DNA from 2 places in the Sporolactobacillus sp. BBK16-2 genome. Region 1 is predicted to be linked to the other one. Evidence: a T-box and tRNA genes for the amino acid it is inferred to sense, from the RefSeq annotation. Region 1 holds a T-box; the other holds one or more tRNA genes.
What was found. The T-box of region 1 lies ahead of thrS (threonine--tRNA ligase). A T-box ahead of a tRNA ligase gene usually reads a tRNA of that ligase, here a tRNA-Thr.
Positions count from the first base shown of each region.

Region 2: it encodes a tRNA-Thr, which carries the amino acid that the T-box ahead of thrS (threonine--tRNA ligase) is inferred to sense. The anticodon was not compared.

Region 1 covers NZ_CM187611.1:2,544,933-2,551,492, forward strand. The annotation lists gene AC6F33_RS12625 (RpiB/LacA/LacB family sugar-phosphate isomerase) at 1-223, shown strand, start outside; gene AC6F33_RS12630 (acyltransferase family protein) at 1,039-2,031, shown strand; gene thrS (threonine--tRNA ligase) at 2,569-4,497, opposite strand; T-box leader at 4,538-4,758, opposite strand; gene AC6F33_RS12640 (hypothetical protein) at 4,971-6,158, shown strand; gene AC6F33_RS12645 (metal-dependent hydrolase family protein) at 6,184-6,560, shown strand, end outside.
Region 2 covers NZ_CM187611.1:172,016-178,575, forward strand. The annotation lists rRNA gene AC6F33_RS00925 (16S ribosomal RNA) at 1-954, shown strand, start outside; rRNA gene AC6F33_RS00930 (23S ribosomal RNA) at 1,176-4,103, shown strand; rRNA gene rrf (5S ribosomal RNA) at 4,177-4,293, shown strand; tRNA gene AC6F33_RS00940 (tRNA-Asn) at 4,416-4,490, shown strand; tRNA gene AC6F33_RS00945 (tRNA-Thr) at 4,493-4,566, shown strand; gene AC6F33_RS00950 (M24 family metallopeptidase) at 5,105-6,226, shown strand; gene AC6F33_RS00955 (YitT family protein) at 6,343-6,560, shown strand, end outside.

The DNA.
Region 1 (6,560 bases):
CGCTGTTTGTCAAGATCCGTTCTGTGCAAAGCTTGCCCGTCAGCACACTGACAGTAATGTGCTATGCATTGGTGGAAAAATCATCGGTTCAGGAATCGCTCTGGAAATCGTCAATGTATGGATGCATACCGATGTACTGAGCGGCATCGAGAAATACACGAACCGGATTAAAAAGGTTCAGGCTATTTCCGAGAAACACCTAAAAAAACTATCCGAAATCTGAAAATCGTTCAGTCAAAAACAGCCTCTCACTGAGGCTGTTTTTTTCGTTATTCATCATTGAATGGTTAAGAACCCTCCGCTATTCTCGTGAAAAATGCAATTTAGATTTAATGCGCTTAGGCGGATTGAACCCATTATTTAAATGTGCTATAGCATATCTTACTTCTTAATTTCTCTTCGCTTCGGAACTGATCCGGAGCAAAGGCAAGGGATACTTAAGGAGTTTTTTTGCGCGAAATTTTAGTCTATACGGCACCCATTTTTTAATCAAATATTAAAGTTTCATTGTGAAAATAACCGTAGAAACAGTTGAATCCATTGACCGTATGTTACAGTGTTACATCCTTTTTGCATTCGCATCAACACTTCATGACAACCGCATTTTTGACGCAAAAGGAAACGAACTTTTTACATTAAGAGGGTATAAAGAATTAGGGGAAGTGTAAGTGCAACTAAGTTTTCAGCTTCGCCAGAGGCTTGGCGAAGCCAAGTTTTCTAACACAAATAAGAAAGTATAAAGATTTAGAGGAATTTAGTGTAAGTGCAACTAAGTCTTCGCCTTCGTCAGAGGCTTGGCGAAGCCAAGTTTTCTAACACAAATAAGAAAGTATAAAGATTTAGAGGAATTTAGTGTAAGTGCAACTAAGTCTTCGCCTTCGTCAGAGGCTTGGCGAAGCCAAGTTTTCTAACACAAATAAGAAAGTATAAAGATTTAGAGGAATTTAGTGTAAGTGCAACTAAGTCTTCGCCTTCGTCAGAGGCTTGGCGAAGCCAAGTTTTCTAATGATCATTAATCAAAAGGGAGAGAAGAAACTGATGACGAAAATCAGAGACAGTTATTTTGATAACGCCAAATTCTTCTTAATCTTGCTTGTCGTTTTCGGACACAGCCTAACGAATCTTAAATCCGATATACCTGAGATTTATTCACTGTACACGTTTATCTTTTTATTCCATATGCCTGCGTTCATCCTTATCTCAGGCTTCTTTTCGAAGCATTTCAACAAGCAAGGTTATGTGAAAAACTCGATCATAAAGATGATTACTCCATACTTAATTTTCCAGATTATTTATTCCTATTTCTATTATGTGACCGGATATACAAAAGCCTTTAAAATTGATTTAGTGTCCCCGCACTGGACACTTTGGTTTTTAATTAGTATGTTGTGCTGGAAGCTGATGATCATACCGTTCTCAAAGCTTGGAAAACTCGGCTTTCCCATTGCAGTCATGATGGGTATCGGTGCCGGTTTCATAGATTCATTTGGGACAGACTACAGCATTTCCCGTACACTTGCATTCTTCCCCTTCTTCTATCTGGGCTATTTATTGAAGAAGGAGCATTTCACAGAGTTGTTGACGCGTACTTCCATTCGAATCAGCTCTCTATTTGTATTAATGGGCGTTTACCTTGCCTGTCATTTCATTTTCCCTAAAGACCTTCAGGACTGGGTTCTACATGATTCGTCGTATCACGCATTTGGACTGTCGAATGTGGAAGGCGGGCTCACACGTCTTGCTGTATACACCGTATCCTTTATTACAATTTTCGCTTTTATGGCGTTGATTCCGAAGAAACGATTTTCCTTTACAACACTCGGAAAAAATACATTGTACATCTATCTGCTTCACGGATTTTTTATCAAAACGTTTGTCTTGTTCCCGATTTATGACAACATTCAAGACTTATATCAATATTCATTTCTGTTTGCTGCATCGCTTGCGCTCTGTTATTTTCTCGCCAGCCGCCCTGTCAGACTGTTTACCAAACCGATTATTGAAGTTCAGATGCCTCATCTGCAGCAATAACAAAACAAGATGATGAAAATCTCCGAGCGACATCGGAGATTTTTTATTTTGATCGTACAAACAGAACTGGATTGGGACGTTGAACTGAAATTTTCGTGCATTGAACCTTGATTTTCGTGCATTGATCCCTACTTTACGTGCATTGAATTTCAGTTTTCATGCATGGACTTGGCTCGGACTCTTTTTTATGCGTTGAACTGAAATTTTCGTGCATTGAACCTTGATTTTCGTGCATTGATCCCTACTTTTCGTGCATTGAATTTCAGTTTTCATGCATGGATTTGGCCTGGACTCTTTTTTATGCGTTGAACTGAAATTTTCGTGCATTGAACCTTGGTTTTCGTGCATTGATCCCTACTTTTCGTGCATTGAATTTCAGTTTTCATGCATGGACTTGGCCTGGACTCTTTTTTATGCGTTGAACCGGGATTTTCGTGCATTGATCCCTACTTTTCGTGCATTGAATAATTTCATCTAAAAAAAGCAGGTGGAGTCACTCCACCTGCTTCTCTCTTCTATTCAATTGATCTGCGTTGATCAAGCCTTCGGAACGGGAGTAACTCTGTTCTTAATTTCCTTCAGAATATCCGCTTTGAACACATCATAGGCGACCGTCTTAGAATCCTGTTCGCCGTATTTACGGACATTCACTGCGTTTTGCTCGATTTCCTGATCACCGATTACCAGCATATACGGAATCTTGTGCGTTTGAGCATCACGAATCTTGTAACCAAGCTTCTCGCCGCGCAGATCGGCATGAGCACGAATGCCGACCTTTTTCATGTCGGTCACAAGCTTCTTGACATAGTCAATATGCACATCTGCGACCGGAATAAACTGCACTTGTGTCGGCGCAAGCCAAGTTGGGAACGCACCGGCGAAGTGTTCGATCAGGATGGCGAAGAAACGGTCAAGCGATCCATAAATGGCACGGTGGATAACGACCGGCCGTACCTTTTCATTGTTCTCATCAATGTACGTAAGATCGAATTTCTCAGGCATTTGATAATCGAGCTGAATCGTTGCACATTGATGTTCACGTCCGATGGCATCCTTAATATGGAAGTCAATCTTTGGACCGTAAAACGCGCCGTCGCCAGCATTGATCGTATATGGCTGATTGATTGCTTCAAGTACATGCTTTAATCCTGCTTCTGCCTGCTGCCACAATTCCAAGCTGCCCATGTGATCTTCAGGCATGGTTGAGAGCTCTACCGTATATTCAAATCCGAATGTTTTATAGATCTTGCCGATCAATTGGAAAATATTCTTAATTTCACTTTCGATCTGATCCGGGCGAACAAAGATATGTGCGTCATCCTGACAGAACGTGCGGACACGCAACATGCCGTTCAGCGCGCCACTCAATTCGTGACGGTGCACCTGGCCGAATTCTGCAATACGAATCGGCAGATCGCGATAGGAATGCAAGGTATCCTTATAAATCAACATGTGGCCGGGGCAGTTCATTGGTTTGAGTGCATAGTTCACATCGTCCACTTTCGTGAAATACATATTTTCATGATAGTGATCCCAGTGGCCGGAGTTTTCCCACAGCCTCTGATTCATCATCAATGGCGTGCGCACTTCGTCGTAATCCACCTGGCGCTGTAATTCACGCGAGAAGTTTTCCAGTTCCGTACGGATGATTTGCCCATTGGTCAGATAGAACGGCATGCCAGGTGCTTCTTCAGAGAACATAAACAGTTCCAACTGTTTGCCCAGCTTGCGGTGATCTCGTTTTGCTGCTTCTTCAAGGAAATGAAGATGTGCATCCAAATCCTTCTGCTTCAAGAACGCGGTTCCGTAGATACGCTGCAGCATTTCATTATCGCTGTTGCCACGCCAGTAAGCACCGGATACGTTCATCAATTTGAACACTTTAATCTTGCCGGTTGACGGAAGATGCGGTCCGCGGCAAAGATCAACATATTCGCCTTGAGAATAGATCGTGATCGTTGCGTCTTCAGGGAGGTCGCGAATTAACTCAAGCTTCAGATGGTCATCAAGCCTCTTGAAAAGATCGATGGCTTCTGAGCGGCTGACTTCCTTACGCACGATCGGCAGATTTTCACTTACAATTTTTTTCATTTCTTTTTCGATCTTAGGGAAATCTTCCTTGGATAATGAATGTTCCATATCAACATCGTAATAGAAGCCATTCTTGATTACCGGTCCAATGCCTAACTTAACATCCGGATAGATCCGCCTTAATGCTTGTGCCAAAAGGTGCGCACAGCTGTGACGCATGATTTCCAGACCATCTTCAGAGTCCAGTGTGACGATTTCAAGCGTTGCATTTTCTTCAATCGGGCGGGTCAAATCATACAGATTGCCGTTGACTTTACCTGCAACTGCCTTTTTCTTGAGGCTTGAACTGATTGATTCTGCGACCTGTTCCGCAGTAACGCCTTTTGGAAATTCCCGAACCGATTGATCGGGAAAGGTTAATGATACGGATGACATAACTTTCACTCCTTTGAAAAATAGAAAACACCCGTCTCTAATAAGAGACGAGTGTTTAAGCTCGTGGTTCCACCCTTGTTCCGCAACCCGCGCGAGGTCGCGACACTTGATCAGATAACGGCTGTGCCGTCAGCGACTACTACATCGTTCATCGCTGAAGCTCCAAGGTGGTAAGTTCATTGTGTTTCGTTGGGAAGTTCGCAGCAGGCTTCCCTCTCTGAGAACGATCACAACAACTCATGTCCTTTTCAATGCTTGTATACTTTAGTACTTTTAATGCTCTTATTGTATGCGTTTCGATCAAGAAGTGCAAGTATCCATAAATATCAGCAAATTGTTCACTTGCTTCATAAAATTTTAACTAAAATAAATTATTATCATACAAATATATTATTGATTTTTTTGGTACCTGGTGTTAACATTTACTAACACTTTAGCTTATTAAACACTTTACATCTTTGGGAGGCACAATCATGTCGTTTTTACTTTGTTTTCTGGCAGTCATGCTCTTCATGCTTATTGGAGAATGGGTGTCAACAGCGTCAAAAGCTTATATTCCATCCGTTTTTGTCACAGCCGTACTTTTTATCATCGGCTTCTGGACATTTATTCCTAAGGATGTCGTCACACAGGCATCTTACAATACAGAGTTTGTCCAAATCTGCATCGCACTACTATTAGTACATCTAGGCACATTAATGAACCTGAAACAGCTTATTGCTCAGTGGAAAGCCGTAGCCATTGCCCTTCTAGGCGTCTGTGGAACCATTCTTTTCACCTTGACCATCGGCACTCTAATTTTCGATTGGCATACAGTCGTTGCCGCTGTTCCTCCACTGACCGGCGGCCTGGTTGCTGCACTCTTGATGACCGACGGGCTTAAAGCCGCCGGGATTACTACCCTGGTCGCACTTCCGGTTTCCATGTTCATCACCCACAGTCTGATCGGCTACCCAATTACATCAATGATGCTGAAAAAAGAAAGTCAGCGTTTGATCAATAAGTTCCGTACCGAATCAATCACACTAGACCCGAACCGTCAAAAAATGACAATGAACGGTACGAACAGTGCATCGGAGAAACGTATTTTCGGGCTTCCGGACGATTATCAAACCTCTGCATTTATCCTTGTCCGTGTCGCACTGGTCGCGCTCCTTAGTCTGTATGTCGCTCAATTAATGCACGGCATCATTAATTCATTTGTCATTTGTCTCATTTTCGGTGTGATCGCACATCAACTCGGTATTCTTGAAACCAACGCGTTAAATCGTGCAGGCGTTTTTAATTGGTTGATTTACGGACTGTTAGCCTATGTCTTTTCACAGCTAAATCTGACAACACCATCCATGTTGGCACAGATCATTATTCAGATTGTTGTTTTAATTATTCTTGGTATACTAGGAATGTATCTAGCATCTCTTATTCTCGCAAAACCGTTTGGAATGAGCAGACCGATGGCATTCGCATGCTCACTCACCGCACTATTTGGTTTTCCTGCAGACTACATATTGACTACGGAAGTTTGCAAAAACAATTCAAGCACGTCGGATGAAGAAGAATATCTTCTTGAAAATATTCTTCCGAAAATGCTGGTTGGCGGATTTGCTACTGTATCCATTGCTTCGGTAATTATCGCTTCAATATTTTTGAAATTAATCTAATGCTTAAGTGAGAGGGGCTACTGCAATGTCAAAAACACTTTATCATCATTTTGCGCTGTTTGACGGAATCACAGACCGCTTCGAACCTAATGCGTATTTTGTCGTCGATGATGAAACCGGAAAAATTGTCGAGACGGGGACAAATGCCCCATCCAAAGCAGACCGGACCGTTGACCTGGGAAATAAATTCGTCATGCCAGGTCTGATTAATGCTCATACACATATCACTTCTGATGTATCCGGAAAGCTCGAACCGCTTGGATCGCCTAAATTGACACCGATTCTTGCAACGAAGATCGCACTTGATAATCTGCAAGATCTTTTGAAGCATGGCGTCACCTATATTCGCGATGTAGGCGCAGACTTTGACGTCGATATTGAACTTTCGAAGCTGGAAAAGGG
Region 2 (6,560 bases), 1.1 Mb from region 1:
TTCTTAAGTCTGATGTGAAATCTTGCGGCTCAACCGCAAACGGTCATTGGAAACTGGGAAGCTTGAGTACAGAAGAGGAGAGTAGAATTCCACGTGTAGCGGTGAAATGCGTAGATATGTGGAGGAATACCAGTGGCGAAGGCGGCTCTCTGGTCTGTAACTGACGCTGAGGCGCGAAAGCGTGGGGAGCAAACAGGATTAGATACCCTGGTAGTCCACGCCGTAAACGATGAATGCTAGGTGTTAGGGGGTCCAACCCTTAGTGCTGAAGTTAACACATTAAGCATTCCGCCTGGGGAGTACGACCGCAAGGTTGAAACTCAAAGGAATTGACGGGGGCCCGCACAAGCAGTGGAGCATGTGGTTTAATTCGAAGCAACGCGAAGAACCTTACCAGGTCTTGACATCCTCTGACAAGTCTAGAGATAGGCCGTTCCCCTTCGGGGGACAGAGTGACAGGTGGTGCATGGTTGTCGTCAGCTCGTGTCGTGAGATGTTGGGTTAAGTCCCGCAACGAGCGCAACCCTTGATCTTAGTTGCCAGCATTCAGTTGGGCACTCTAAGGTGACTGCCGGTGACAAACCGGAGGAAGGTGGGGATGACGTCAAATCATCATGCCCCTTATGATCTGGGCTACACACGTGCTACAATGGGTGGTACAAAGGGCAGCGAAACCGCGAGGTCGAGCTAATCCCATAAAGCCACCCCCAGTTCGGATTGCAGGCTGCAACTCGCCTGCATGAAGCCGGAATTGCTAGTAATCGCGGATCAGCATGCCGCGGTGAATCCGTTCCCGGGCCTTGTACACACCGCCCGTCACACCACGAGAGTTTGTAACACCCGAAGTCGGTGCGAGAACCTTTATGGACTCAGCCGCCGAAGGTGGGACAAATGATTGGGGTGAAGTCGTAACAAGGTAGCCGTATCGGAAGGTGCGGCTGGATCACCTCCTTTCTAAGGAAACGATCAATAGCGAAGCGCTTGGACTTTTGTTTGGTTTTGAAGGAATCATTCCTTCACCGGCGTGCCGAAAGGCAGCCTTGAACCTTGAAAACTGGATAACGAAAGCAACGAAAGAAAGTCAAGAAACATCCAAGAAGATTATTGAATTGATCTTACGATCAAGAAACTAATCATGAATGTGGCGGATGAGGAGCAATATTTTCATCGTCAGTGGTTAAGTTTTAAAGAGCGCACGGTGGATGCCTTGGCACTGGGAGCCGATGAAGGACGGAACGAACGCCGATACGCTTCGGGGAGCTGTAAGTAAGCATTGATCCGAAGATTTCCGAATGGGGGAACCCTCTATCTTGAACAGATAGGATGCTCTGCTGAATCCATAGGCAGAGTAAGGCAGACCCGGGGAACTGAAACATCTCAGTACCCGGAGGAAGAGAAAGCAAATGCGATTTCCTGAGTAGTGGCGAGCGAAAGGGAAACAGCCCAAACCAAAGAGCTTGCTCTTTGGGGTTGTAGGACACTCCACATGGAGTCAGAAATGCACGTTTCAGGCGAACGACCTGGAAGGGTCGGCCAAAGAAGGCAAACGCCCTGTAGCCGACGGAACGTGCACTCCGGAGTGGATCCTGAGTACGGCGGGACACGAGAAACCCCGTCGGAATCCGGGAGGACCGTCTCCCAAGGCTAAATACTCCCCAGTGACCGATAGTGAACCAGTACCGTGAGGGAAAGGTGAAAAGCACCCCGGAAGGGGAGTGAAAGAGATCCTGAAACCGTGTGCTTACAAGTAGTTGGAGCCCCCTTCGGGGGGTGACAGCGTACCTTTTGTAGAATGGACCGGCGAGTGACGATTCTAAGCAAGGTTAAGCTGAAGAGGCGGAGCCGCAGCGAAAGCGAGTCTGAATAGGGCGAATGAGTTTAGGGTTGTCGACCCGAAACCGTGTGATCTACCCATGTCCAGGGTGAAGTTCAGGTAACACTGAATGGAGGCCCGAACCCACGCATGTTGAAAAATGCGGGGATGAGGTGTGGGTAGGGGTGAAATGCCAATCGAACACGGAGATAGCTGGTTCTCCCCGAAATAGCTTTAGGGCTAGCCTCGGATGAGTGAGACTTGGAGGTAGAGCACTGATTGAATAAGGGGTCCCCACAGGATTACCGAGTTCAGTCAAACTCCGAATGCCAAGCCCTTACGTCCGGGAGTCAGACGGCGAGTGATAAGATCCGTCGTCGAAAGGGAAACAGCCCAGACCGCCGACTAAGGTCCCTAAGTTTGTGCTAAGTGGGAAAGGATGTGACGTTGCCCAGACAACCAGGATGTTGGCTCAGAAGCAGCCACCATTTAAAGAGTGCGTAATAGCTCACTGGTCGAGTGGCGTCGCGCCGAAAATGTAACGGGGCTAAGCACAGCACCGAAGTCGCGGATGACCGTAAGGTCATGGTAGGGGAGCGTTCCAAGGGCATTGAAGATGTGCCGTGAGGCATGTTGGAGCGTTTGGAAGTGAGAATGCCGGTATGAGTAACGAAAAGAGAAGTGAGAATCTTCTCCGTCGAAAGCCTAAGGGTTCCTGAGGAAGGTTCGTCCGCTCAGGGTTAGTCGGGGCCTAAGCCGAGGCCGAAAGGCGTAGGCGATGGACAACAGGTTGATATTCCTGTACCAGCGTTTCACGTTTGAGTGATGGGGGGACGCAGGAAGGTAAGGCGAGCGCACGGATGGAAGTGTGCGTTCAAGCCGCGAGGCCGGCAGCGAGGCAAATCCCGCTGCTATCCGCCAAACGGTGATGAGGAGGGAACTTAAGTACCGAAGCGCCTGATCCTACACTGCCAAGAAAAGCCTCTAGCGAGTGAAACGGTGCCCGTACCCAAACCGACACAGGTGGGCAAGAAGAGAATTCTAAGACGCTCGGGAGAACTCTCGTTAAGGAACTCGGCAAAATCACCCCGTAACTTCGGGAGAAGGGGTGCTCGTCGGACCTACGGGTCCGATGAGCCGCAGTGAAAAGATCCAAGCGACTGTTTACCAAAAACACAGGTTTCTGCTAAACCGTAAGGTGATGTATAGGGGCTGACACCTGCCCGGTGCTGGAAGGTTAAAAGGAGAGGTTATCCTTCGGGAGAAGCTTTGAATTGAAGCCCCAGTAAACGGCGGCCGTAACTATAACGGTCCTAAGGTAGCGAAATTCCTTGTCGGGTAAGTTCCGACCCGCACGAAAGGTGTAACGATTTGGATACTGTCTCAACGAGAGACCCGGTGAAATTATAGTACCTGTGAAGATGCAGGTTACCCGCGACAGGACGGAAAGACCCCATGGAGCTTTACTGCAGCTTGATATTGGATGTGGGTATCGTTTGTACAGGATAGGCAGGAGCCTTGGAAACCGGACCGCTAGGTTCGGTGGAGGCATCGGTGGGATACTGCCCTGACGATATCGACATTCTAACCCTGAACCGTGATCCGGTTCGGAGACAGTGTCAGGCGGGCAGTTTGACTGGGGCGGTCGCCTCCTAAAAGGTAACGGAGGCGCCCAAAGGTTCCCTCAGAATGGTTGGAAATCATTCGCAGAGTGTAAAGGCACAAGGGAGCTTGACTGCGAGACCTACAAGTCGAGCAGGGACGAAAGTCGGGCTTAGTGATCCGGTGGCACCGCATGGAAGGGCCATCGCTCAACGGATAAAAGCTACCCTGGGGATAACAGGCTTATCTCCCCCAAGAGTTCACATCGACGGGGAGGTTTGGCACCTCGATGTCGGCTCATCGCATCCTGGGGCTGAAGTAGGTCCCAAGGGTTGGGCTGTTCGCCCATTAAAGCGGTACGCGAGCTGGGTTCAGAACGTCGTGAGACAGTTCGGTCCCTATCCGTCGCGGGCGTAGGAAATTTGAGAAGAGCTGTCCTTAGTACGAGAGGACCGGGATGGACACACCGCTGGTGTACCAGTTGTTCCGCCAGGAGCATACGCTGGGTAGCTATGTGTGGACGGGATAAGTGCTGAAAGCATCTAAGCATGAAGCCCCCTTCAAGATGAGATTTCCCATGATTTTAAATCAGTAAGACCCCTTAGAGATGATGAGGTTGATAGGTCTGAAGTGGAAGCACCGTGAGGTGTGCAGCGGACAGATACTAATCGGTCGAGGGCTTAACCCAGAAGAACTTGGATTCACTTGTTTTGTTTCGATTGCTTTCGTTACCGGTTTTGAAGGCTCATGCGAGCCGGAAGTCTGGCGGTCATAGCGAAGAGGTCACACCCGTTCCCATCCCGAACACGGTCGTTAAGCTCTTCTGTGCCGATGGTAATTGGGGGCTGTCCCCCTGTGAGAGTAGGTCACTGCCAGGCAATGGAGAGAGGCAGGAAGTCATCGATGATGGCAGCCTGTTTCTTATTATATTTTATTATGTGAACCCTTCCATGATAATGGAGAGTACATTATAATATACATATCATTTTAACTTAAGTATTCCACAGTAGCTCAGTGGTAGAGCAATCGGCTGTTAACCGATCGGTCGTAGGTTCGAATCCTACCTGTGGAGCCAATGCTTCCATAGCTCAGTTCGGTAGAGCACTTCCATGGTAAGGAAGGGGTCGCTGGTTCAAGTCCAGTTGGAAGCTTAAAGCACAACGTATAGAGGTAAGTTATAGTTTTTAAGGCCGCCTTTCACAATAAATGAAATTGTGAAAGGCGGCCTTTTTTCACACGTAAAGAAAGTATAAGATTTTGTCCCGTATTTAAACGAATAAACCAGTGTCTTGGCCGAGAATCAAAGCAGAGATGCGCCCGCGGTCGCGCTCAGTTGATGCGAGCAACCGAAGTGATGATTCAGCACTGTAAAGACACAAACCAATACTAAAAAAAAGGAACTTTCGCAAGTGTAAAGGAGCTTTCGCTAAATACGCATACGTCCTGTATGCAACGCGAAAGCCATCACATCCTGTGAAATTAAGGACCGGGCGTTTTTTGCCCGGTTTTTCTTATTTTAGAAAAGATTTAATTTAAACACTCTAAAAAACGGAGAAAACATTCCGCTTTTTAATTTTGTCCATTTATTTTGCCTAGTTCCTTTACAAAATAAACGAAAAGCGTATAATCAAAATAAAAGTAAGTACGTACTTACTCATAATAAAATATGTGAAGTGAAAGGAAGATTGGATGAACACATTAGAACAAGAAATTCAGAATCGATTAACGAAGTGTCGGGAAAAATTAGTTGAACGCAATCTGGAGGCCTACGTCATTACAGATTCTGAAGACATATGGTACCTGACAAACATTAATTACAGTCCCGAACAACGGCCATTTTTCTTAATTGTGTTTGCTAATCAGGATCCGCTATTCATTGTTCCTAAATTGGAAGAATCTCATGTTCAGGTCCCTTACTTTAAGTACACGATTGATACTTATTTTGATGTCACGGCGAAAAAGGGTCAGAACTGGTTCGAAGTAGTGACACGACATCTTGTTAACGTGAATCATGTCGGTGTAGAAGATAATGTACCGTGGTATCTGACTTATCAAACGGGTGACATAAATTGGACTCCTGGAGAGATCATTAAACAATTGCGAACCATTAAAAGCGACTATGAACTGGACAAAATTCAAGTCACGGCGAAAGTATGTAGTGATGTGGTTTGTCAAACGTTGGCTACGGTGCATACAGGCTCCAATGTGCTCGACTTGTACATGCTGCCGCATAAAACGCAAAGTGAAGTGATCAGCAAAAATTTTAGTTTAACGAATCGAATTACCAATGGTGTCTGGCCGGCTAGTTATAGCTATATGCCGCATAGCATTCCTGCAATGGACGCGCAGGTTTCAAAAGGTCCCAATGTGAATGTCGCTACTTTTAAATTAGCGGGATATGCCGCAGAATGTGAGCGAACGTTCTTTACAGAGGATCCTACTTCCGAAGAACAGCGGCACTTTAATCAAATGATGCAGGCACGTAAAATTATGCTGGACATGATTCGTCCTGGTGTCAAAGCCAGCGAGGTTGAACAAGCAGTTTATAACTATGTGGAGGAACAAGGTTTAACTCAACACTTATTACACCGACCCGGGCACGGGATTGGCTTAAATAATCATGAGGAACCGACACTATCATTTGGTAATGATACGCGATTACAAAAGAATATGGTTGTTTCCGTGGAACCTGGTTTGTATTTTGACGGACAGGGTGGATACCGTCATTCAGACACTGTCTGTATCACTGACAATGGTTATCGATTCATGACCCAGGCGCCGGATCAGCTGAATGAGCTTATCTTGAAATAAAAAACAAGATAATGTTAATTGATGGCTTGAAAACCCACATCATGTGGGCTTTTATTTTGGTTACTATGCTAATGGACAGTTAGCTGCAACTTTTTTAGTAGAGAGGAAAAATGTAAATGAAAGCAACAATGATCCATACGCGTAAATTCAGTTTTGCTATCTTGTATGGTTTGCTATCTGCTATTGGCATTAACCTTTTTTTGAACCCGGCCAACGTCTATTCTATTGGCATACCTGGAATTGCTCAACTCTTGAACGGTATATTATCATTGGTAAACATTAATTTGAGTATTAGCATGCTAGTCATTATCATGAATATTCCTTTGGTCTTGGC